DNA from 2 places in the Bacillus sp. JJ1562 genome. Region 2 is predicted to be linked to the other one. Evidence: riboswitches for the same ligand, from Rfam matches in the RefSeq annotation. Region 2 holds a riboswitch; the other holds the start of a gene.

Region 1 (12,434 bases), on a different contig from region 2:
ATAAAATGGATATCCGAATCCGCCGCCATAGAAATACGGATTGAAAATTGCGCTACCTACAAGCCCTCCTAATAAGCCGCCTATAAATGGTGCACCCCAAAAAAATCTTCCTTGTCTGCCAAAACCATGACCAAAGCCTATTGGTCTTCTATAAGGTCCCATCCTATTCCCTCCTATTTCATGATATCCCCTTTACGTGCACGGGATTTATCTTTTTTTTCGTGAGTGGGCTAGAATTTGCTCCTCATTCTTGCCTCACTAACATGGATATGTAACCATAGGACAGATGTAGTGGGCGTTTGTCTACATTTTGAAAAATTATTTATAAAATCCCAAATTCCCTGTGCATCGTTTCTATTCACAACCTGAAACTAGTATGATAGAGTAGTAGGTACTTAAAAAGTAGGAGTGACAGGTTAGATGACTACGAAAAAAGAAAAAATTGTCGATCAGTTGAATCGACCACTACGAGATTTGCGCATTTCTGTCACAGATCAATGCAATTTCCGTTGCTCTTATTGTATGCCTAAAGAGATCTTTGGGGATGATTATAAATTCTTAAAGCAAGGAGAACTATTATCCTTTACTGAAATAGAAACATTGACAAAAAGCTTTGTCAAACTAGGCGTGCAAAAGATTCGGTTAACCGGTGGAGAACCTTTAGTAAGAAAAAATGTCCATGAACTTGTTGAGCGTTTAACTCATATAGAAGGTATTGAAGATATTGCCCTCACTACAAATGGGATATTTTTACCAAAATATGCAAAACAATTAAAGGAAGCAGGACTTCAGCGTGTCAATGTAAGCCTTGATGCAATCGACAATGATGTTTTTAAAGGAATGAATGGTCGCTCCGTTGGCTTAAAGCCAGTATTAGCGGGAATTGAAGCCGCACAGGAAGCGGGACTCCATGTGAAAATGAACATGGTCGTTCAAAAAGGAAAAAATGTTTCACAAATTTTACCGATGGCCCGTTTCTTTAAAGAAAAAGGGATTACGCTTCGCTTTATCGAGTTTATGGATGTTGGAACAACAAACGGATGGAATTTCGACCAGGTTGTTTCGAAAAAAGCGATACATGACCTAATCAATAATGAAATGTCATTAGAACCAGTTGATGCCGATTATTTCGGTGAAGTAGCAAAAAGATACCGTTATGTAGGTTCAGACGTGGAAATTGGTTTCATTTCATCTGTTACAGAATCCTTCTGCTCAAGCTGCACAAGAGCAAGAATTTCTGCAGACGGAAAGCTGTATACATGCCTATTTGCAACAGCAGGCCATGATTTAAGGTCATTAGTTCGTTCGGGTGCTTCTGAAATTGATATTGATGAAACTCTTACATCAATTTGGCAGGCAAGGCGTGATCGATACTCAGATGAACGAACAAAGGAAACAGCTAAGAAACGTAAGAAAATTGAAATGTCCTATATTGGTGGCTAAATGAAAAAGAGGTGCTAGGTCCGCACCTCTTTTTTGTGATGAATTATGCAGTTGATTTTTCCGCTCTTCCTGATCGCACCAACCAGCGGTGGATAGGGATTTCAACTAATGTAATAACAAGGGCTGTTAATATCGCACCCCAGAGAGTGACTCTTGCACCATCTAAAAACAATGAAACAAAATAAACGAGAATTGCTGCTGCAATGAAATCTGCAATATCAGTCATTACAGTTGTATTTCTTCTAAGCATCATTACTTCCACTAAGTGACCAACAATGGCTAAAACTATACCAACCACGATTGGTTGATACCATGAAACATAATCTACACTATCAAAAATACCAGAACAAAGTGCTACAACTAAAGGTAATAAAATAATCTTCATAATAAATCCAGTCATAGCATTCACACCTCCTTTACGTGATATTTTTTACATTAAATTAAGATAATATGTAAATGTACTAACGATCTGTTTCGACAACCGTTATATTTTTTACTCTTTCCGTATCCGGTTCAAAGGTGATATTTATAAAAACTCCGAATTCCCGATTATTCTGCTTTAACCAAAGCTTGAAACGTTCAACATACATCCCATTCTTCTTATATCTTCCAACATGTAAATAATCCAAAATTTGGGCGGAGGGGTACCGTTTTTTTGTTTCCTCCATCGCGAGCTTTCCCCATTTTGCATATTCAGGTACCGTTTTTTTAGATTCAGCTGTTGTAATCGAAGAATCATTAAAGAAAAAAATAGTCGGGGATAGCAACAAACTAAAGCAGCATCCGATCAATATTTTCCGTATCACGACAAACACCTCACTTTTCTCTTAGATTTCCCATTCATCCGGTAAATTTATGCAGATTAAATGGAAGGGTATGGTATTAAGGTGTGGATTGTGGAAAAAATTTCAAATTTTATTTATTTAATGATCAATCGTTTCATCTCGGAACGCTGTTTATGTGCTGTATGAATTGCCCTTATGGCGCACATATTATCATTATGTGAAATGTTGTATGTAGGAGGAACATCATGCGTAAACGACTGTTTTTTTGGATGATAATATTATTAAGTGTATCCTTGCTTGTTAGCTGTAAGGGTGATGACAAAGCAAAAGATAAAGATAAAAAAGATGATGCAAAAGCAAAAATCCAACAAGTAGAAGATAAATTAATCAATCTCGGATCTTTAGGCTTTACAACAGATGATCTCGTTAAAAACTGGAATGAAGCTCAAGCAACAATAGAGGATGCAGGCTCCTATCAAATCGATCAAATAAACGTAACAAATGGCGAATTTAGAAAAGATGTAAGTGATGGACTCATTTTGGAAGGGCTCGTAAATGAACAAACAAATGAAGTAATTAGACTATCCCTTGTGAAAAAAGACATCGAATCAGATAGCCTAAATACAGCACTAGACAAATATGAGGACACAATTGCTGCATTCTTTCTGCTAGTGGCTGTTACTAACACAGAGGAAGCCGTAAAAGAAGACGACATCGGAAAAATTACTAATAAATTAGGACTTCTTAGTGACAATGAAAAGAAAATTAATGGGACCGCAACATTGAACAATGTTACGTATAAGGCTGAGGAAAATGAGCGAGGATTGGTGTTATCGGCGGTGGAAAATACGGAATGAAAAAACCTTGGAAGGTTTAGTCCTTTCAAGGTTTTTCCACTTTATTCATTTTTGTCTTGTAGCAGGACTGTTTTTAGTTGTTCAACAATTTCATCAAATTCTTTACCTTCAGTTTCGATACCATGTTGTTTTGCTGTATCTATGATTTGATTTCTTCTAGAATCTGGTTTCATCCGTAGTTCCTCGTATTTATTTGAGGGGGCTTCTGTCAATTCTGGTTTCTCACTATACTTTTCTTTCATTTCTGTTATTAGTTCTTCCTCAGATTTTCCTTCAACATCAATTCCTGTTTCTTTAGCCTTTTGCTGAAGGATATTCGATTTAATTTCAGATTGTATTGTTTCTGTATCCTTACCGTTAGTTGAAATACCTAATTCCTTTGTAATATTTCCATAGTGTTTACTATCTCTTGCCCGTTGGTGAAGCTTACTGGTAGGATCTGAATTTGTCGAGTCTTTAGTAATTTTATTATGTTTTTCATTTGTATGTGAATCTTTTACCTTTGTATCTTCACTTGCTAAAACTGGTAATATTTGTGTGAAGCCCAAACATATTACACCTATTAAACCAGTTATCAAAATTAATTTTTTCATTGGTATTCACTTTCTCTCCTTTCACTAATTATGGGTAGGTTGATTTGAACCAGCTAACAATTAGAGATTTACATCTTCACTATTTCCATAGTTGCTTAGTTTTATTACATAGTATCTGGATGCATTTATGGTTCTGTCGCTTTATCAATATTATTCCCTCCTTTGTTTTTTTTGTGGTCATTTTTCCAGTTTCTAAATTTTATAAAGTTTTGAATTTCCCGGAAGTCATCTTTACTTAATCCTTCTTCAATTGCAATCTTTAATAATTTTGTCCACTCCTCATCAAGTATTCCGTTTGTATTAGGATCTGTTTTTTCTTCCCCTAATAAATATTCGATACTTGTATCGAGTGGCTTTGAAATCTTAGATAAGAATTGAAGAGAAGGATTTTTTTGTACATCTCGTTCAATATAACTCAAATAAGACTTCGAAACCCCAGCACGTTTTGCAAGCTCTGTAATGCTGAGTCTTTTCACCTTTCGTAATTCCTTAATCCTGGAACCAATCATCTTCCTTCTCCTTCATAATGTGAATACCCGCGTGTTCATTATAAGGGATATTTCGTTCTTAATAAAATAATAAAATAGTAAGAAAACAGGAGGTATTTCGAGAAAAAGAACGAATTTCGTTCTTTATTAAGAAAAAATGGCTTATTTTGGGATTTTCCAATTATAGGACATATGAATTATACTCACATTGTAAGTTCGTTAGAAAGAACAAAAACGAACTTTACAAAGTACATATCTTGGTTGATCTCCTTATCAATACATAAGGATTCAATATAAAAATTATTAAAGGGAAAAAGAGGAGGAAACAAAATGAGTTTGAAAAAGAAATTAGGTTTAGGCGTAGCATCAGCGGCACTAGGATTATCACTAATCGGGGGAGGAACATTTGCATACTTCAGTGATACAGAAGTATCGAACAATACGTTTGCAGCTGGTACATTGGATCTAGCAGTTAATCCATCTGTTGTTATTGATGTAGATAACTTAAAACCTGGTGACATTATGGTTCGTGAATTCGCATTAGAGAACAATGGAACACTTGATATTTCATCAATTGATTTAGCTACTGCTTACAATGTTGTAGATGCTAATGGTAATAATGTGGATGATTTCGGTAAACACATTAAGGTTCTATTCCTTGAGAATGCTGATAAAACTGGTGATGGTTGGGTAATCGGTGACTATAATGATGTAATTTCTGAAACTACATTGTTTGATCTTCAAAATATGACTCCAGATGCTGTTGAGAACGTTCAACACTGGATTACTTGGTTATTTGGTCTTAATGGTGAGGATAGCGGTTTAGAAGCAGGTTCTAGCGACCAAATGTATGTTGCATTTGAATTTGTAGACAATGGTGCAGATCAAAACGAATTCCAAGGTGACGCTTTAGAGCTTGAGTGGACATTTACTGCTCACCAAACTGAAGGGGAACTAAGATAATTTATCATAATTGAAATAAAGGAAGGAGATTCAATCTCCTTCCTTGCATACATACTAGACAAGTCAAACTGTATTGTTATGTAAAAGTTGTTCTATATAAAAAACATTAAGATTTGAAGGGGGATTGAAAATGAGTATTAAGAAAAAAATAGGTTTATCTACTGCAGCAGCTGTTCTAGGATTAAGTTTAATTGGCGGGGGTACGTTCGCATATTTTAGTGATACAGAAGTAACGAACAATACATTTGCTGCTGGAACGTTAGATATTGGGTTAAAAGGTGTAGATGATAAAGTAGAAGTTGATTTAAGTATTGATAATATGAAGCCAGGTGATTGGAAAGTACATCAAATCCGCATATATAACGAAGGAAGTTTGGATGTTAACGATGTAAAACTTAATGTAGATTATGAAATATCTGATGTAGATGGGAATAATAATGGCGAAGATTATGCTGATCATATTTTAGTACACATTATGAAGCAAGGATCAAGGGAAGTTGTGGCGGATTGGGTACCACTTTCACAAATTGAAGATTTAGTTGTGGCCAATAATTTAAAACCAAAGAGTGGAAAAGCGAACCAAACAGACAATAGACAAACTCTCCGAGTTGACTTTAAATTCAATGATAATGGCCAAGATCAAAATATCTTTCAAGGTGATTCAATAGATTTTAAATTTAGCTTTGAAGCAAGCCAAAAAGAGGGAGAATTAAGATAGATAATGAAGGGAAGGAGATCTTCTCCTTCCTCTTTATAGATATTTATGAACACATATGGGTAACTTTGTTTTCATAAATATCTATAAATACTGTAATGAAGAAGGGCGGAACAAAAATATGAATGAGAAAAGTAGATTGCTAAAAGGATTAATACAAAGAAAAAAACGATTTTTTGCCATTTTAAAAATAGTCCTAGTATTTTATTTAATGATTTTCTCAATCAAATATGTGACATCAACTACATCTGCCTACTTCTACTCTAAAGGTGAAGCAACAGTATCACTAACGGCTGGAACATGGGCGGATAATAGCAGATTAGAATTTACCGATAGAGGTAATTTAAATATACAAGGCTGTCCAGCAACAATGGTAGTTAATATAAAGAATATGAGTAATAGTGATATGAATTCACCAAGTAAATTTGAAATTTACTATGTTGATAAGGATAAGGATGGCGGAAAGGATAAGGGAGGAAACCCGAAAATTCACGGAACAAAAACAGATATTCCTGAAGGACAGAATGTAATACCTGCTTTGAAAAGTGGAGAACAAACAAAGCTTAGCTTTGAAACCAATCAAGATACTGGGGAAGGTTTTTACAACTTTTATGCATATCAAACAAATAAATCTATTGATAATGACTGGAGTGTAAAAGTAAAAGTTAAATGTAAGAGTAATAATGGCAAAACAATAAATGAGCAAAATGATGCGCCTAAAGAAGAACTGCCTAAGGAATCAGTAGAAAATGAAAAAACAGACACGCCAGAAACAAAACCTTCAGAAGAAACAGGATCAGATGGAAATACAAATCAGACACCAGAAAATAACGAACAAACATCTACGGATGAAAATTCAGAAAATCCATTACCGAACCAAGGAAATAATAATAACAAAAGTAAAGATGCAGTAAATAACTCAGTTCCAAATGAAATTACAAATGTCGAAGGAAATAAGGAGAATGATGGACAATGAAAAAGAAAATTTTCAAATGGTTAAATCATTTAGTTACTGGTTTATTAGTAGTTTTATTAATATGCGTTGCATCACTAGTTGTAACATCTAAACTCTCCGGAGGAGAACCTTCTGTATTTGGATATCAACTAAAAACAGTTTTATCAGGTTCGATGGAGCCAGGTATAAAAACAGGTTCAATTATTGCAGTTAAAACAGGTGGAGATATGACTCGTTTTAAAGAAAATGATGTTATTACATTTATGGAGGAAGACGAAAAACTAATTACCCACAGAATTGTTGAAGTTATCAATAATGGGAAGCAAGTGATGTATCGGACAAAAGGGGATAATAATAATACAGAAGATATAAATCCAGTATTAGCTCAAAATGTAGTAGCTGAATATCGTGGTTTTACTATACCTTATCTTGGATACTTTGCGGATTTTGTTGATTCCAAAAAAGGAATTATTTTATTAATGATCGTGCCAGGAATTCTAATTTTCCTATTCTCTATTTTCACGATTTGGAGAACAATTTCGAAAATTGATTTAAATAACAAGACAAATGACCCAATTGAAGAGACTAAAACAAATTAATTAAGGATCAATATTTTTTAATATTGATCCCCTTCTAGGAAAGGAAGGGAGCATAAATGAAGAAGAGAAAGAGTTTTCTTAGAAAAATATTTTTTATTTCAATATGTACGTTTCTATTTTTTTCTCAAATAAACCAAGTCTCAGCGTCCCCATCGAAAAATAGTAAGGTAATAGACATCATGACAACCCCTGAAAAAATATTATTTGATATTGATAATTTTAAGCCTGGTGACTGGGCAACAAGAACCTTAACAATAAAGAACAGTGGTTCGGAGGATTTTAAATATTTAACTTCAGCAGATCGAAAGTCAGGTTCAAAAGAATTGTATGAATCGTTAATTCTTACTATTTCCGATAGTGGTGGAGAGGTTTTTAAAGGTAAGCTTGGAGATTTTAAAAAAATAGATCCTAGAACAATTGAAAGTGGAAAACAGGAAGAATTAAATTTTACAGTAGAATTCCCCCCCAATTTAGGTAATGAATATCAAGGTTTAACAACTGAAGTGGAAATGAAGTTCTATGCAGAGGGTACATTAGGAGGAGTTCTCCCTGTTGATGGACCAAAACTGCCTGAAACGGGAACAAATACGTTTAACATTCTGATTGCAGGCATTGCTTTAGTTGTAGGTGGTAGTATTTTATTTTTCATCCTAAGAAGAAAACGATTAAGAACGGTTCACTAATCAATATTTATTTTTAAGGAGCGATTATTACTTCGTTGTTCTTTATTAAGAATTGATTTGATTGGAAATAGGATATATCCATGTACCGGTATAAACTTGGCTTTAAGTTCACAATTCAAAATCAAGAGAGGTTCCCAATGAAAATCATCATCATCCTCCTAGCAATCTTAAATCTACTAGACGCGTTTATCACACATTTTGGGATCCTTGGTGGTCATATTTCTGAAGCAAATCCATTAATGTTTACATTATACGACATACATCCATTTTTATTTCTTTGTATAAAAGCAATGCTTTCTTTCTTTTTAATTTCACTAATATATATCATTCGTTTTCCAGTGAACAAACTAATTCGATCACTTTCCTGTATAGCCACTGCAATGTACGCATATGTCTTTTTCCTCCATGGCTATTGGATTACGCAAATATTTTAAAAATGGAGGAAACCCAATGTATACCAAAACATGCCCACAATGTAACCAGCCATCCTTCAGCAGCAGCAAGCTCGGCAAATGGAATTGCCCGATCTGTCAAACTGAACTTTCAAGTCTTCTTGCACGTGATGCCGGTGAGCTTTTTCCTGAAGTATTAACTAAGAAATACCCAACTACCCATCAATCCCATTCCGACTATATTTCCAATTTCGAAACATACATATAAAATAAAAAATGCTTCAGGCAACCGATGTTACCGAAGCATTTTTTATTTATTGTCCATTTTCCATTTGTTAAATTCTAAGAATGATCGAAATTCCTCTTTGGAAACTCCTGATTTCATTGCCTCTCGTACAAGCCTTGTCCATTCTGAATCAAGTTCTACACTCTCAGGTTCTGATTGTTCATGGAGTAATTCATTGACGGTTACGCCTAATACTGTAGATATTTTTTCAAGAAACTGGATAGAAGGATTTGATTGGAGATTCCGTTCGATAGAGCTCAAGTATGATTTGGCAACTCCTGCGCGATCCGCTAGTTCAGATAATGATAATTGTTTTTGTAGGCGATATGTTTTAATACGTTGACCAATCATGACTTTTCACCTTCCTTCCTCTACCCATTATAACATATAACGAAGAATATGTTTTATAATAAGAACACAAAAAATGAAAATAAAAAGAACCCGGAACTTATCGAGTTCTTTAGCATCCATATGTTTCCAACCCGTTGTGTAAAAGGTTGCTGTATGTATTAAGAAGGTCTGTTATGCTGTTTTACTTTGGAGGAAAGCATGAATATCCTGGACGCTCATTCCCATCTCCACTGCTTCCAATATAAGGTCGATCCATTCGTGATCTAATTGTCCGTTCTTGTTTTGTACTTCATTTAACATTTGATTTCCTCCCAAAATACATTTGTATTCCAGGCAGTCCAGCCATCATAATTGAAATCTCCAATCTTAGACCTGTGACTTTGCGTCCCTATTTTTCAATAGGTTTGCCTTTGTCTGTTCGAACCTCAGCTGACTGACCTAAAACGATAGTCCATACATGGATAGAACCTTTGTATTACATTTAGAAGTATAAAACATGGGAATCAATCTTTCTGTAAAAATCTGTCGATGTCAAAATATTTACAAAAAATAAACAAATGATTGTCTAACACATCGAAATATGACCTCCTGTTACCATTTATGTAGAATGAACTCGAATGATAGGAGGAAGGACCTATGAATTGTTAATAAGATAGAAAAAGGGGTTGATATATAATGCCATTCAGATACGATTTTTTGTAAAATTTCCAAAAAAATGTAAGGTATTTGTCGAACGATTTATTGGGAAAATCCCCTAAATAAATGTAACCTACCCCCAAAAATGAGGATAGGCCTATTTTAGAATGCGTTTTGACAAAGATAAAATAATCCGCCATTGATAATTTCGACAAGAACTTTCGGTTCGTATTGTTCCTTGAGGGCTTCTTTTTCAATTTTATAGCTTTCTGGTTTTTCGTCGATCCCCTCATAAAAGGCATCTAACAGAGTTAAGTCTTCATCCCAGCGTTGTCTCGCTTCATCTGCCCAAGCATGCTCCTGTGTTTCTGCATAGCCTCTCACATATTGCTGAAGTCGATTCACACCACTTTGCGGTTTAACTAATGGTGACATCGTGTATGTTAAATCTGGTATTTTCGGAGTAAGTGAGAGCTTCTCGAGTTTTTCCTGAAATTCCTCAACTATAATTCCATTGATTAGCTGTAACCCGAGTGACATTAGCACATCACGCTTACGGTCACTCTTATACGAAACCTTCACATTTAACCCAAGCCATGGATAAAGTGGTGTATTACCCTGCACACCAGGAGGTTTTTGTTGATACAACCGTATATAGCTTGCCAGCTTTTTCGTTGATTCAAAAATTTGATGTAAACGGGGAGCCCCGAAATGGATAAAGTCACCTTTTACGTTATCAGGTGTTTGATCCCGATCCGTAATTAATGTTAGCTTCATTGGATTCGGTTCTCCACCTGTTTTTTCAACATATGTCCAATAAAAAGGACGGTTCATTAATTGTTTATCTAGATCTATTGTCAATTGCACTGTCATATAACCGGGCTGGCGTTCAAGAATTTCACAATGGTTGGATACAAAATATTTCTCTAGAAAATTAACGATTTCCTGTTGCTGCACGCTGCTCACCACCGTTTTGTTCTTCAAAGCTTATAATAGAAGTTAAATTCTCCATCTTAATTTTCATCTCACCCTCGCTCCTTGAACGGAGCATGATATCCTGAATATGGTCTTCAATGTTTCCGAGATCTAATCTTGTTAAAATATCATCCAACTGCCCAATGACGCGTTCAAACAGATTAATTTTTTCATATAATAGCTTTAAAATATGCTCTTCAACCGTGTTCTTCGTTGCAAAATTATAAATATGGACATCTTTTTCTTGACCAAGACGATGAATACGACCTATGCGTTGCTCAAGCCTCATCGGATTCCAAGGAAGATCATAATTGATAATATGATTACAGAATTGTAGGTTAATCCCTTCGCCACCGGCCTCAGTTGCAATCAACACCTGGAATTTTCCTTTAAATAATTCTCTCATCCAATCCTTTTTCCCACGCTTGAATCCACCTCTAAAAGGAACTGATGAAATGCCATTTTGCTGCAGGAACCATTGCAAATACATTTGTGTCGCACGATATTCGGTAAAAATAATTACTTTATCATCAATTTGCTTGATTAATTCAACTGCTTTTTCAGCCTTTGAGTTTTGGGTGACCTGTTCGACCTTTTTCATGAGCCCCATAACCATATCCTCAGGTGCCGTAGCACTGCCATCCTCATTTTTCTTCTCAAGCATCTTTTTTAATGTAAAATAGACAGCTTCGCGACTACTACAAGCCTCTCTTTGCAAAGTTAGAATCGAGAACATACTGGATGCAAATCCTGAAGAGCTAGACCGATAAGCAGAAATTGCGTCATATAGCTCCTGTTCAGTCTCTGAAAACTCAATCGGAACAGCTTCAACCTTCCGTTTTGTCCATTCAATTCCCGTGTCATCACGGCGATTTCGAATCATCACTTTATTGACCAATTCCTTCAAATGCTCATGATCATCGATAGAGCGGCTCTTTTTCCCGAATGATTCCTCGAAATTCTCCTGATTACCTAAATGTCCGGGCTTAAGTAACGACACTAGATTAAAAATCTCATCAATTCGGTTTTGAATCGGGGTAGCCGTTAATAGTAAACAAAACTTCTTTTTTAGGTTTTGAACAAATTCATAGTTTTTTGTTTTATTGTTTTTTAGCTTATGAGCCTCGTCAATGATGATTAAATCGTAATCCTGCTCATATACGATTTCCCGATGTGGACTTCTTTTTGCTGTATCGATTGAAGAAACAATCACATCATATTGTTCCCACATATAGCTCTTTTTCTGCTGGACCGCGGGAATATAGAACTTTTGATTTAATTCCGAACCCCATTGAGAAACAAGGGAAGCTGGTACAAGAATCAATACTTTTTTCACGAGTCCACGAATCATGTATTCTTTTAAAATCAGGCCAGCCTCAATTGTTTTTCCGAGTCCAACTTCATCAGCTAAAATCGCTTTTCCATTCATTTTTTCAACCACTTGTTTAGCAACCTCAAGCTGATGGGGAAGTGGTGTTAACTGTGGTAAATGCTTAGGTGCCTGAAGACCTTCGAATTCAGGTATCGACTGGTGTTTTTCCACTTCAAATGCAAGCTTATATAACTCCCAGTTCGCCCAAGGACCGTCATCGTCAATTCTTTGCAAAAAGTCACCTTGCCACGACTGATCAAATTCAAAATCGACATTCATATATTCACAGTCCTTTCATAGTTGAGTATGTTATTCATATAGAAGAAAGTGAACTTTCTCTT
Region 2 (12,434 bases):
CTTCATTGTAACTGCGAGTGATGATGTGTATGTTGTTGACGAAAATAAGAAAGCAAAAACAGCCGGGGAGCTTTACCCACTCGATGGATTGGTAAAGAATATTCATATCGAAAGCACTGAGGATGGAAGTCGTCTGCATACTTTTTCAGAAGCATCAAAGGAACAATTTATTAAAGCTTGGTATCAGCTTGAACTTGATGACCCTTATATTTTACATTTTACTGGAAATTCCGAAGGTAAACGTGCTTTTTTAGAAATTGAGCTAAATAACGGGGTTAGCTTTCGGCAGCTTTACTGGATGGATTCAAACACCTTTCATAATGGGGCAATTGGGAACGATGTGATTAAATCAGTGATTGTTTCCGAGTTTGAGAAATTGGAGGAGAATTGAAGGACTTTTCGCTGCGACACCACAGGCAAAGAGTCCTTCATAAGACTGATGAAGGACTCTTCGGAGCGTTATCAAAGGCAAATGATCCTTCATCACCTCGATGAAGGATTTTCCGAAGCAATACCAAGAGCAAATGGTCCTTCATAACCCCGATGAAGACTTTCCGGAGCAACAGCTAAGTTCAAGAGTCCTACATAACCAATGAAAGCTTTTATTTCTCCGCTCTCTCCCCCATCTTTCTCGCATACAAGAATCCCACTACGAGCGAGATGATATCCGCAATGATGATAAAAATGGAATCCGCGTATCCTTTATATATGGACGCAGCGATTAGAGCAACTGCAAGTAATAATCCCACATAAAAATTATAGGTTACCCTTGTAAAGAAAACGACGAGTACACCCGGAAGGATGAGCGCCAGTAATAGTTTCAATAGCATTAAATTCGTGTCCTTTCAACATTTTCATAGTTTTACTATAGCAAAACTCTTAAAGTAAAACACCATTTAACCCTGCTATTTAAACAACTCCGGATAGAACCCTCCTGCAAGTGTTTCCACCGCATACGCCATTCGGTTTCCTGGCAATACGCTCTCTAGTGTAATGACGACAAAGTTTTCATTTTTTACACTTTCAAGCTGTGAAAGGGCAGGGTCGTTTTTGATGTCATTTATTTTTTGCTCAATCGACGGTGCATCATAGTCGTGAATCAAGATTACATCAGGCTGCCTAGCGAGTACCTCTTCGTAGCTAACAGTGGTCCATTGTTTGTCCGCAATATCGTCAAATATATTACGTCCGCCTGCAAGCTCAATCAATAGCGTTTCAAAATTCGTACCACCCGCTGTGAAGACGCCGTTTCCACCACTGTCGTATATTAAAACATCCACTGGTTCCTGACCGACCAACTTTTCCTCCACTTCAGCAATACGTTTCTTCTGCTCGGCAACAAATGCTTCCGCCCGATCTTCAACCTCAAAAATTTTACCGAGGTCGAGGATTTCCTGATAGATTTCTTCCAATGAAGTTGCCTTGTTCATATACACCTTGATTCCATAGCTCTCAAGCTCATCAAGGTCCAGACCTTCACTTCCAAATTCCCAATCGATACCGTAAATAAAATCGGCTCCACTTGTTAATACAGCTTCCCTTGTAGCAGAACCGTATGTGAGCTCAGGGATATTATCATAGTCCTCCGCGAATTCTGGTAAAGCACCGCGGCTATGATTGTCCAAGCTATTTCCGATCACATAATCAGAGAGTCCTAATGCGATAAACAATTCGGTCGCATTCGGTCCTAAAGTTAACACCTTTGCAGGCTTTTCGGTAATTTCTACTTCCCTACCATAATTATCAATAGTAAGAGAATCCTCGGTTTGTTTTGAAGTTGTGTCCTCTTTCTCAGCCCCACATCCTGCTAATACCAACATAAGAATCCCAGTTACAAGCAAAACTAGTTTTTTCATTTATTTTCTCCTTCTAGTAAACTCATGGGTAAATAAGTGATCGCTACCTTTTTAGTAACCGGATGAATTGTCACATCTGATCTTACCCCGTAAATCTTGTAAATCGATTCAGGAGTTAACACATCTCTAGGAGTTCCTGCCATCAACATTCTTCCATCCTTGACAACATATAATCGGTCACAGTAAAGAGCAGCTAGATTTAAATCATGAATGGCTGATAAAACGGTAACCCCCAACCCTTTAATTAAATCAAAAATTTGCAGCTGATGCTGGATATCAAGGTGGTTTGTTGGCTCATCTAAAAGCAACAAATCAGTTTGCTGTGCTAGTACTCTTCCTAGCAGAACACGTTGCTTTTCCCCACCTGAGAGATTGCTATAATTTCGTTTTTCCATTTCTGTCATCCCAATTTGCTTGATGGCATCAGCAACAATCTCTTTGTCTTTTGTACTATCCCCGTCAAAAAAACCTTTGTATGGGCTTCTCCCCATAGCAACGATCTCTTCTACCTTAAAGTCAAACGGAACTACATTTTCCTGTCCGACTACCCCAATTTTTTTCGCTGCCTTTTTTGGGTTCAATTTAAAAATATTTTCTCCTTCTAAAAAAGCAACACCCGAATCGGGTTTGAGAGCACGATAAATATTTTTTATTAAGGTTGATTTTCCACTTCCATTAGGCCCAATGATTCCTACAAACTCACCTTCAGAGACATGTAGATTCATATCTTCAATAATCAGTTTTTCATTCAGTGAAAAGTTTATATTCTCTACCTGTAGTTTCAATTTTTCACCTCATTGCTTCTTTGTTTTTAACAACCAAATAAAAAATGGTCCTCCGACTAATGCTGTTAAAATCCCGATTGGTAATTCCTCAGGGGCGATTACTTTTCGTGCTGCAACATCTGTCCAAATCACTAAAATTCCACCTAGCAGCGCACTTATAGGAAGAACACGCTTATGGTCCGATCCAACGAGTAGTCTTGTGATATGCGGAACCATCAACCCAATGAAACCGATCGAGCCACTAACAGCTATTGTGACACCTGCTAAAAGGGAAGCAACGAGGATTAGCATTCTATGCAATCTTGACACATTAAAGCCCAATGTTCCCGCTGTTTCATCTCCAAAAAGCAAGGCATTAAGGGCACGATATTGACTCATTAAAATGACCATACAAAAAACGGCCACAATAAATGGAAGGGTTAAATAGCCCCACTTCGCACCCGCTAAACTACCTGACATCCAAAAGGTAGCATTATGTAATCCTAATGCATTTGGTGCACTCAGCGTAATAAATCTTGTCAAAGCATCCATCATGAGGGCGATTGCGACACCTGATAGTAAAAGATGAGTGACATTTATTCTACCGTTCACTCTTGAGAGGATGTAAACTAATATGATCGTCACAGCAGCTCCGATGAATGCGCTGATCGACAGTGAATAAGTACCGAAAATTGAAAATGCGCCAAACAGCATACCTAAAGTCGCCGTTGCGGACGCGCCTGATGAGACCCCAAGAATGAAAGGATCAGCCAGATGGTTACGAACCAATGCCTGCATAACAACCCCTGTAATCGCCAACGAAGCACCAACGATCATCCCTAATAATACCCTAGGCAGACGCAAGCCCCAGACGATATTATACTCAACCTGTGTCCAGTTATTTTCAATAGTAAGAAATGGAAGTTTTGCGAGAAGAATCTTGATAACTGTTCGTGGATCAACAGAAACAGGTCCAATTCCAATCGCCAAGAGAATAGAAACAATGCTAAAAACAAGTAGCAGCACTGTAATAACCTTCATATTCGGTTCATCTTGATTGAAGATTTTTCGAAACGAATTTCTGTTCATAGTTAATCCTTTCAATAATCGTAAACGCCCAGAATAGTTTCTGAGCGTCTTGTTTTAAACACCTTTATAGTCATTGCTTTCAAATAAGTCAATTAGTTCGACGTCTTTGTTTTTATCCTGGAAATAGCGATACGTAAAATCATTTTCAAACAAAACAACATAGCGCTCGTTACGGTCGCGAACAAGTAAACTTCTTGAATCGAATAGACGTGTGTCCACATTCTTATTAGCAATCCATCTTGGGATGCGTGTTCCAATCGAGGTGAATTCAACTGAAACATTGTATTCTGCCTCTAAACGATATTCAAACACATCATATTGAAGTTGACCAACTGCACCCAAAATGAAATCTTCATTTGACTCTTGTCTGAATAATTGAATCGCCCCTTCTTGAACGAGCTGCTCAATTCCTTTTCTAAATTGCTTCGCCTTCATCACGTTCTTTACGCGAACCTTACGATACATTTCCGGCGGGAACACAGGTAACTCTTGATAATGCATATCTTCTTTACCAGCCGTTAATGTATCGCCGATTTGGTACACGTTCGGGTCATAGATTCCGATTATATCACCAGGATATGCCTCATCAACTGTCTCACGGCTTGCCGCCATAAACTGTTGAGTCTGATTCAATTTGATCGATTTACCTGTACGAGTGATGTTAACGCTCATTCCGCGTTCAAACTTTCCAGAGCAGACACGTAGGAATGCAATCCGGTCACGATGCTTCGTATTCATGTTGGCTTGGATTTTAAAAATATACCCTGAGAACGTTTCGTCCTCTGGTGGGACTAAACCAAGATTTGTTTTACGTGGCTTCGGTTCTGAAGCAAATCGTAAAAACGTATTAAAAAATGTTTCCACCCCAAAGTTTGCGAGCGCACTTCCAAAAAATACAGGAGTAAGTTCACCCTTGGCGACACGCTCCACATCAAAATTGTTTCCAGCTTCGTCTAGTAAAAGCAACTCGTCTTGTGAACTGTCATAAACCGGACTTTCAGTAATAGCTGGATGCTTGCCGTCCTCAAGCTCCTGTAATGGAATGAGTTTTTCATCTTCATTACCAGTAAAATGAACAAACCGATTGTTAAAACGATCGACAATCCCTAAAAATCGTTTTCCCATACCCACTGGCCAGTTCATTGGATAGGATTCAATGCCTAGAACCTCTTCAATTTCAGCTAAAAGTTCAAGTGGATCCTTACCTTCACGGTCAAGCTTATTAATGAATGTAAAAATCGGAATTCCTCTCATGCGACAAACTTTGAAAAGCTTAATCGTTTGTGGCTCAACACCCTTTGTGGAATCGATGATCATCACAACACTATCCACGGCAGTTAGCGTACGATAGGTGTCCTCACTAAAGTCCTCGTGCCCTGGTGTATCCAGAATATTGACATAGAAGTTTTCATATGGAAAACTCATAACACTTGATGTTACGGAGATTCCACGTTGCTTTTCGATTTCCATCCAGTCCGATGCGGCGAATTTCCCTGATTTTTTTCCTTTTACCGTACCCGTTTCTCGAATTACATTTCCAAAAAACAATAGTTTTTCTGTCATCGTGGTTTTCCCGGCGTCCGGGTGTGAGATGATGGCAAAGGTTCTTCGTTTTTGTACTTCATCTATATAACTCATGCAAATTTCCCTTCCGTTATCACGAATTGTATCTAAAAAAATATATCACAATTAAAAAAGAACTACAACGTGAATTGATTCCAATTTTGCCGAGGAAAACCATCAAAAAAAAAGCATTTATGTGATACAAATCACATCCTGCAATATAAGTTCCCACTATACTGAAGGTAGAAATAGAAAAATACTCTAATGAGGTGAAGGTTCATGTTTGCAGCATATTTTATTCTTATTAGTATTATTCTCATTTGTGTCGGTTTTACAGTACAAATTATGAACGGCATTAGAGAAATAGATAGAAAATCACTAGATAATTAATCTTGAAAAAGAAAACGGGAGAAGCTAGTTTTTCTACTAGACTCTCCCGTTTTTTCGTCATCATATAAAGGTACCCTTCCATTCTATAGCAACCCGGCCGCCATAGAGAATTCTCCTTAGGCCCGTGGCTTTGCGTCATCGTTTTTCAACAATTTTGCCTTTTGTATAGTTTGGTCGTCTATCTATGCTGTCTATCTAATAGCTTTACTCATGCGCTGATATTTACGTTGAATGCTAATTGGACTACGGTTTAGCCTTTTTCCAATATCAGAAAATGGTGTACCCGTTGCCACAAGCTCGATCATGGAATGAATTTCAACAGTTGTCCATGAGCGGTAATTGACCCTCTTTTGCTTTGAACGTTCCCCTTCAACCCAGCTAGGTTCAGGAACGATTGCATTTTTTTCAATCTTCGAGAAATCAATTCGGTCTTTGTTGTTTTTTGCCCAACCCCAAAAATCTTCGGGTTTAATAAAGTAAAACTTTCGTGTGTTTCGTGTTGCTTTTTTTGTGTACTTTAGTCCATGGTTGTCAATCCATAGCTTTACAGACTTTGGATCAATTTTTAATAGAGTTGCCAATTCATGCATCGTTAACTGGCCAGTGAAAGATTTCGTGTTTGAAAGCCCTAATCTCTTAATTTTTAACTCAACCGCCGTTTCTGTTCTATCGAGGTGACCTGCAATCGTAGAGATCTTCATACGACCTACATTATCTTTCAAAAACTCTATTTCCTCATACGTCCATGTTCTTTTCTTCAAATCAAAAATCCCCTTTTCATTCTTAATAGTACTAAGAATGAAAGGCCTTTTGATGACATACTCTTATCATATCATACTATTGAACTAAAAAAACACCGGTATTTTTATTTTCCCTTGAATTGTCAAGTGCTTTTTATACTCTTTATAGTTTGCGAGCATTTATGTGACCCATACTATCTTTTCCTCTCTGAAAATAGGTATATGGATAGTCATATCTTTGCGACGCCAATCGATAGATTTCCATAAAAATCGATACAATCACAAAAAGCAAAAGCCTAGGGAATTGTCCTCAGGTTTGGTAGTTTAATTATTTTTAATAACAAGCTTCATCGCATGGATCTGGCCTAAATGATAGGATATATGGAAGAGTGCTAGGTTGGTTATATCACCGAAGGTTTCAAGCCCGAGAAATGGTTGTTTCAATCTTTCTTCAAATCGTTCAATGGGGATTTGCTGAGTTCTGGTTACCTGTTCGGTAAATTGAGTTACCATAACTGCTAATGATGGGATGTCTCCATTCCAACTGGCAGGACTAGTTCCTTTTGCAAAGAGATCCATATAATTTTCCGGTAGAAAAGTAGACTTCTTCGGATAACCAAACATAAATTGTTCATTGATGGTAACGAGATGCCCTACATGCCAAAGGATTGTATTATTAAAACCGTCCGGTTGAATGGTAACTATCTCGTCCGTTACATCCTCCAACTCGCCAAGAAAACGACCTTTTAACAATTCAAATTGTGTTAATAAATAGTGACTCATTTTTAATTCCTCCTGTTTTTTCAAGTGGTAGTAATCTATATGGCAATTTTGCGTATTTGAGACCTGATTCTTATCGTTTTCGAAAAGATAGTCTGTTTCCCAAATAATTTGAATGCATTTTATGATATTTAGGTAGTAGTTATTACAAAGCATATTTCCTATGGTCTAGTATATTTTTGAATCTATTTAAATTTGCTGTCACTAACCAATACATGCTGTCGTTTCCCGGGAAATGTTGTCGGTGATAGTAAATTATTTCAGATATATTTCTCCGTTATGAAACATACGAAAAGGCCCAAAACCGCATTTCCGGTTTGGACCTTCCTTCACATTATGTTAAATTTCTTTCAATCTTGTATTCCTCTGTTTTTTCAGTGAGCCACACAGTATATTCCTCTGAGACTTTTTGATTAAACAAGACTTCGTAAATGGTGTCTTTGCTTTCTTCATAATTAGCTTCTTTGGCTTCTTTTTTATCGGTAACTTTGATGATATGGTATCCGAATTCTGTTTTTACAGGATCACTAATTTCATCAATACCCAATGAGAATACTGCATTATCAAATTCAGCAACCATTTGCCCTTTTCCGAAATAGCCAAGCTCTCCACCATCCTCAGCATTGGCAGTATCCTTTGAATACTCTTTTGCTAATTCGGCAAAATCTGACCCATCTGCAAGCTTTGTGGCTACTTCATTTGCTGTTGTTTCATCTTCCACTAAGATATGACTTGCTTGAACCTGTTCAGGCTGGGCAAGTGAATCCTTGTTTGCCTCAAAATATGTTTTTATCTCATCATCTGTAATCTCAATTCTTGGTTCAAGTAGTTTTTTCGTTTGGATAAACTGCCTTACATCGTCTTCTACATCAGCGCGAGTCAAACCACTAGCTTCAATAGCACTCGTAAAGCTTTCCTCTCCTCCATAGGAATCGATTAATGGCTGCATTTCCTCATCTAACTCTTTATCTGAGACTGTTATCATTTCTTTTTCAGCTTCTTGTTCAATGATTTTATTCGTAATTAATAATTCTAAAACCTGTGGGCCATATAATTTTTCTAAGGATGTGTGCAGTTCATTACGTTCAATTTCTACGCCAGCTACACTAGCAACTACATCCTTCTTTAAAAAAGTGAACCCAATAATTGCTATTAGTGCTATACATAAGATTGACCCAAAGACCCAGGCTAATTTTGTTTTCCCCATCATTTTTGATCCCTTCACCGCTATGCGTTATTCTATTCCTGTATTATTGCTTGCTAATGTAAGTTTTGCTGTTTCAAGATTGCCGCCACGGTAAAAGCTTAACTCAATTTCGTCACCAATTTTCACTTTTGAATACAAGTATTTGCGAAGGTCCATTGAACTTTTAACCTCTGTGTCATTGATTTTCACGATGACATCGGTCATTTTCATGCCCGCTTTTTCAGCTGCAGAGTTCTGTGCAACACTTGTTACAATGACTCCTTCTTTTATATCATCAGGCAGGTCAGCATAATACATTCTTGGTATTTCCGCAAGGTCCGCTAAACCGATGCCAATAAATGGACGCTCAATTTTACCACTTTCTATTAAATCATTAATTATCGGCACGACATCATTACTAGGGATGGCAAAGCCTAGTCCTTCAACACCACTATTCGCAATCTTTAAGCTATTAATTCCAATAATTTGCCCCTGTGTATTTAAAAGAGCACCACCGCTGTTACCAGGGTTAATCGCAGCATCGGTCTGAATTACGTTTAATTCCCAGCTACCTGCAGAGGTATCAACGGAAATGCTACGATCCTTTGCACTTACAATTCCTGATGTCACTGTTCTTGATAAATCAAGTCCAAGTGGGTTTCCAATTGCATACACCTGGTCACCAGGTCTTAGTGACTCGGAATCACCAAATTGCAGAACCGCCTCTACGTTTTTAGAATCTATTTCTAAAACAGCTAAATCGGTTAACGGATCTGTTCCAATTAACTTAGCCATTGTTTTTTCACCATTATAAAGTGAGATTTCCACTTCATTTGCATTTTCGATTACGTGGTTATTTGTAACAATATAGGCTTTATCGCCATCCTTTTGGAAAATAACCCCGGAACCAGTTCCACTTGGGACACTTTGTGAATTGTTTCTGTTAAACGGATTTTGTTGGGCTTGCATGCTTGTAATTCCAACAATTCCTTTTGATGCATCTTCAACCATATCCGCTACAGAAGACGATGAGTCATTGACTGCAGTTGGTTGGATTTGCACAGGTCCAGAAGCTTCAATTACTCCTGATTGCTCCTCCTTAGTTGGTGCATCTGAATTGAAATATCCCTGTAATCCGTCAATATGTGGTGCGACTCCCAGTGTTAATGCCGAACCAAGGACGCCAGCAGATACCATGGATAGAAAGCTTTTCATTTTACCAGTTGATTTTTTCTCTTTTAGCTTTGATGAGCGCAGTGTCGTTTCTTCGGAAACCGACGATAGTTGAATCGTTTCCGATTCGACTGGCTCAGCTAGCACTTGCTCAACTTCTTGTTCTAGTTTCATTTCTTCTTGTTCTAGTTTCATTTCTTCCTGTTCAGAATGAGTTTCTTTATTATGATTTTCACTATTTTCTAGGTTGTTAGATTGACCTTCTGTATGATTAAATTCATCAAAACGTTTTTCGTTCTCCATTATGAATTCCTCCCTTAACTAACTCCATGTATATATCATAGACAAAAATTATGAACAAAATATTAACAAACCTTGAAAAGACATAGAAAATCCACCAAAAAAATGGTGGATTTAATCATATGGAATTCGAATTTCAAATTTGGTTCCTTTTCCTCTTTCACTAGACACTTCAATCTTTCCGTTATGGAGCTGAACGAGCTGCTTAACGATTGAAAGTCCTAGACCGAATTGACCAAATAGAGTACCGGTTCGTGAGACATCGGCCTTGTAAAAACGATGCCAGATTTTCTCGATTTCTACTGGGTCGATTCCCACTCCGGTATCTTCGATTTCGATAATCGTTTCGTTCTCGCCCTTTTTTCCACGAATCCAAATTGTACCGTTATCGGTAAACTGGATACTGTTTTTAATAATATTGATTAAAATTTGAATCAAGCGATCGTAATCGGCGGTTATCGATAAATCTTCAGGGACTTCAATGATTATTTGGTCATTTTTTTCATCCGCCTGTGGCTCAAGTGTATCTTTTACAATCTCGAGCACTTCAATTAACTCAATCGTTTCCTTTTGGAGAGTAACTTGATTTGATCGGATTTTTTCATAGTCCAGGTTTTCATTCACGAGGCGAATGAGACGTTTTGTTTCCTGGTTAACTAATTGAACGCCCTTTGCCTTTTCTTCTTCAGGAATCAAGTCATTTTTCAACCCTTCAATCACACCACTAATCGTTGTGAGTGGTGTCCTCATTTCATGAGAGACATCAGCCATGAATTTCCTTCTGCGGCTTTCCAAGCTTTCGATTTCCTCCATCGATTTCTTCAAACGCTTTGCCATCTCGTTAAAATCATTTGATAGCTCGCCAATTTCATCAAAATCAGATGAGGGGAGTTTTACAGAAAAATCACCAGCGGAAATCATCGAAGTTGCTTTCCTTAAGCGTTTGATGCGCGTTACATGAATCGTCGACAAAATCCAGCTCATTAAAAGAGCAACAGCCAGTGCCAAAAACATCGTGTAAAACAAATATTGGTTGATATCATGTATCATTTCCTGTGTTCCACTGATCGGTGACGCTAGTAGGACCCCTCCGACAAAGGTTTGACCAAGCATATAAGGCATGACAATAAACGTCACTTCCTGATCAAAACGCTTATAATCCTGTTTTACTGACACAATATGCCCACTGCGGACCTTGTCCCATTCCTTCTTTTTTAACTCGACCTGTGGAACAAATCCACCGAAAGCACTCAGGCTTACTCCATTTTCGTCAAACACTGTAAAAAGAATATTTCGCTCATTGAGCAGGTTTGAGTATTGCCGAATTAGTACATCGACATTCGATGTGCGATTAATATCACTTATGATATTCTCACCATATGTGGTCAATTCCTCGACCTTTTCTTCAAAGACGAGGTTCCCAACGTAGTGCGCGAACACAATACTTAAAATTAGAAACGCAACCACAATCACACTTATGTGGCTAACAAGCTGCTGAAACATGTACCGAAATTTCATTTTTCTTCCTCAATGGACTCATCGAATTTGTAGCCAACACCCCATACTGTATGGAAAAAGGGCTGATTAGCTGTACCAAGTTTTTTACGAAGCCGCTTTATATGTACATCAACTGTGCGCTCATCCCCATAAAACTGGTACCCCCACACACGATCCAATAACTGCTCCCTTGAAAACACCTGCTTTGGATGCTGTGCAAAATAATACAATAAATCAAATTCCTTAGGTGTTAAATTATTAATAGATGCTCCATTTATAAGGACTTCTCTTGTATTCTTGTTGATTTTAAAATGTTCGGTCTGAAGGGTCTCTGCTTCAACTTCATCTGAAGTCCTATTATTATAACGACGAGTAACAGCCTTAATCCGTGCCATCAAAGCGAGTGGGCTAAATGGCTTTGTGACATAATCATCCGCCCCCATCTCAAGTCCCAATACTTGATCAGATTCACTATCCTTTGCTGTCAGCATAATAATCGGAATATCGTTTTTCTCCTCGCGTATTTTTCGGCAAATGGTTACTCCATCCATCCCGGGCAGCATCCAGTCCACAATGAGTAAGTCCCAATTATCCTCTTTAAAACGGTTATAGCCCTTAAGGCCATCATGGACAAACTCACCTTTGATGCCTTCTTTTGAGAAAAACATTTCAATCATTGAACATACACTTTCATTATCTTCTATAACGAGAACTCTCATGTTTCCAACTCCTAATATAGAACCATTGTTATTTCCATTTTACTATACAAAATCTTTTTTAAAAAAGGAGTGCTTATTTTTTCATAAAATTATGTTCACGCCCATAATTGTCTGCATAAAGCAGTTTTATTTCTGTATCTCCCAAATCAAATGTCAAGGTTTCATATAGAAACTCAGCTTGATAAATCATTTGAGCATTTTCCACTTTTACAAGATTAATAGGATACATATATGGAACACCATACTTTTTAGGAGCTGTTAAAAATAAAGAACCCCCATGATTTCGGTGAATTGTTAGCTGCATATTTTCATTTTCATACTCGCCTATTAATGGTGAGGTGTCTATCTTTTGTTCTACTTTATGTGGGATCACCATT

What was found. A riboswitch is a leader RNA that binds a small molecule or an ion and turns the genes downstream of it on or off. The one in region 2 is predicted to bind cyclic di-GMP.
Region 1: linked by a shared signal. The riboswitch ahead of V7097_RS19960 (anti-repressor SinI family protein) and the one ahead of V7097_RS10740 (peptide chain release factor 3) in region 2 are both predicted to bind cyclic di-GMP.

Annotation. Positions count from the first base shown of each region.
Region 1 is NZ_JBALOQ010000037.1:4,943-17,376, reverse strand. Features, by position in the region: gene V7097_RS20035 (hypothetical protein) at 1-162, opposite strand, end outside; gene moaA (GTP 3',8-cyclase MoaA) at 421-1,443, shown strand; gene V7097_RS20025 (DUF2512 family protein) at 1,487-1,843, opposite strand; gene V7097_RS20020 (YqzG/YhdC family protein) at 1,905-2,249, opposite strand; gene V7097_RS20015 (hypothetical protein) at 2,474-3,085, shown strand; gene V7097_RS20010 (hypothetical protein) at 3,127-3,678, opposite strand; gene V7097_RS20005 (helix-turn-helix domain-containing protein) at 3,804-4,187, opposite strand; gene V7097_RS20000 (CalY family protein) at 4,497-5,129, shown strand; gene V7097_RS19995 (TasA family protein) at 5,260-5,847, shown strand; gene tapA (amyloid fiber anchoring/assembly protein TapA) at 5,966-6,820, shown strand; gene sipW (signal peptidase I SipW) at 6,817-7,398, shown strand; gene V7097_RS19980 (TasA family protein) at 7,455-8,081, shown strand; gene V7097_RS19975 (DUF5658 family protein) at 8,219-8,515, shown strand; gene V7097_RS19970 (hypothetical protein) at 8,532-8,741, shown strand; gene V7097_RS19965 (helix-turn-helix domain-containing protein) at 8,784-9,110, opposite strand; gene V7097_RS19960 (anti-repressor SinI family protein) at 9,282-9,410, opposite strand; cyclic di-GMP riboswitch class I at 9,440-9,529, opposite strand; gene V7097_RS19955 (YqhG family protein) at 9,909-10,703, opposite strand; gene V7097_RS19950 (DEAD/DEAH box helicase) at 10,681-12,372, opposite strand.
Region 2 is NZ_JBALOQ010000017.1:36,157-48,590, forward strand. Features, by position in the region: gene V7097_RS10715 (hypothetical protein) at 1-391, shown strand, start outside; gene V7097_RS10720 (DUF2198 family protein) at 603-830, opposite strand; gene V7097_RS10725 (ABC transporter substrate-binding protein) at 906-1,856, opposite strand; gene V7097_RS10730 (ABC transporter ATP-binding protein) at 1,853-2,641, opposite strand; gene V7097_RS10735 (FecCD family ABC transporter permease) at 2,651-3,709, opposite strand; gene V7097_RS10740 (peptide chain release factor 3) at 3,764-5,347, opposite strand; cyclic di-GMP riboswitch class I at 5,747-5,831, opposite strand; gene V7097_RS10745 (DNA-binding protein) at 5,854-6,423, opposite strand; gene V7097_RS10750 (DinB family protein) at 6,727-7,185, opposite strand; gene V7097_RS10755 (peptidylprolyl isomerase) at 7,517-8,392, opposite strand; gene V7097_RS10760 (S1C family serine protease) at 8,417-9,844, opposite strand; gene V7097_RS10765 (HAMP domain-containing sensor histidine kinase) at 9,956-11,359, opposite strand; gene V7097_RS10770 (response regulator transcription factor) at 11,356-12,057, opposite strand; gene V7097_RS10775 (serine hydrolase domain-containing protein) at 12,131-12,434, opposite strand, start outside.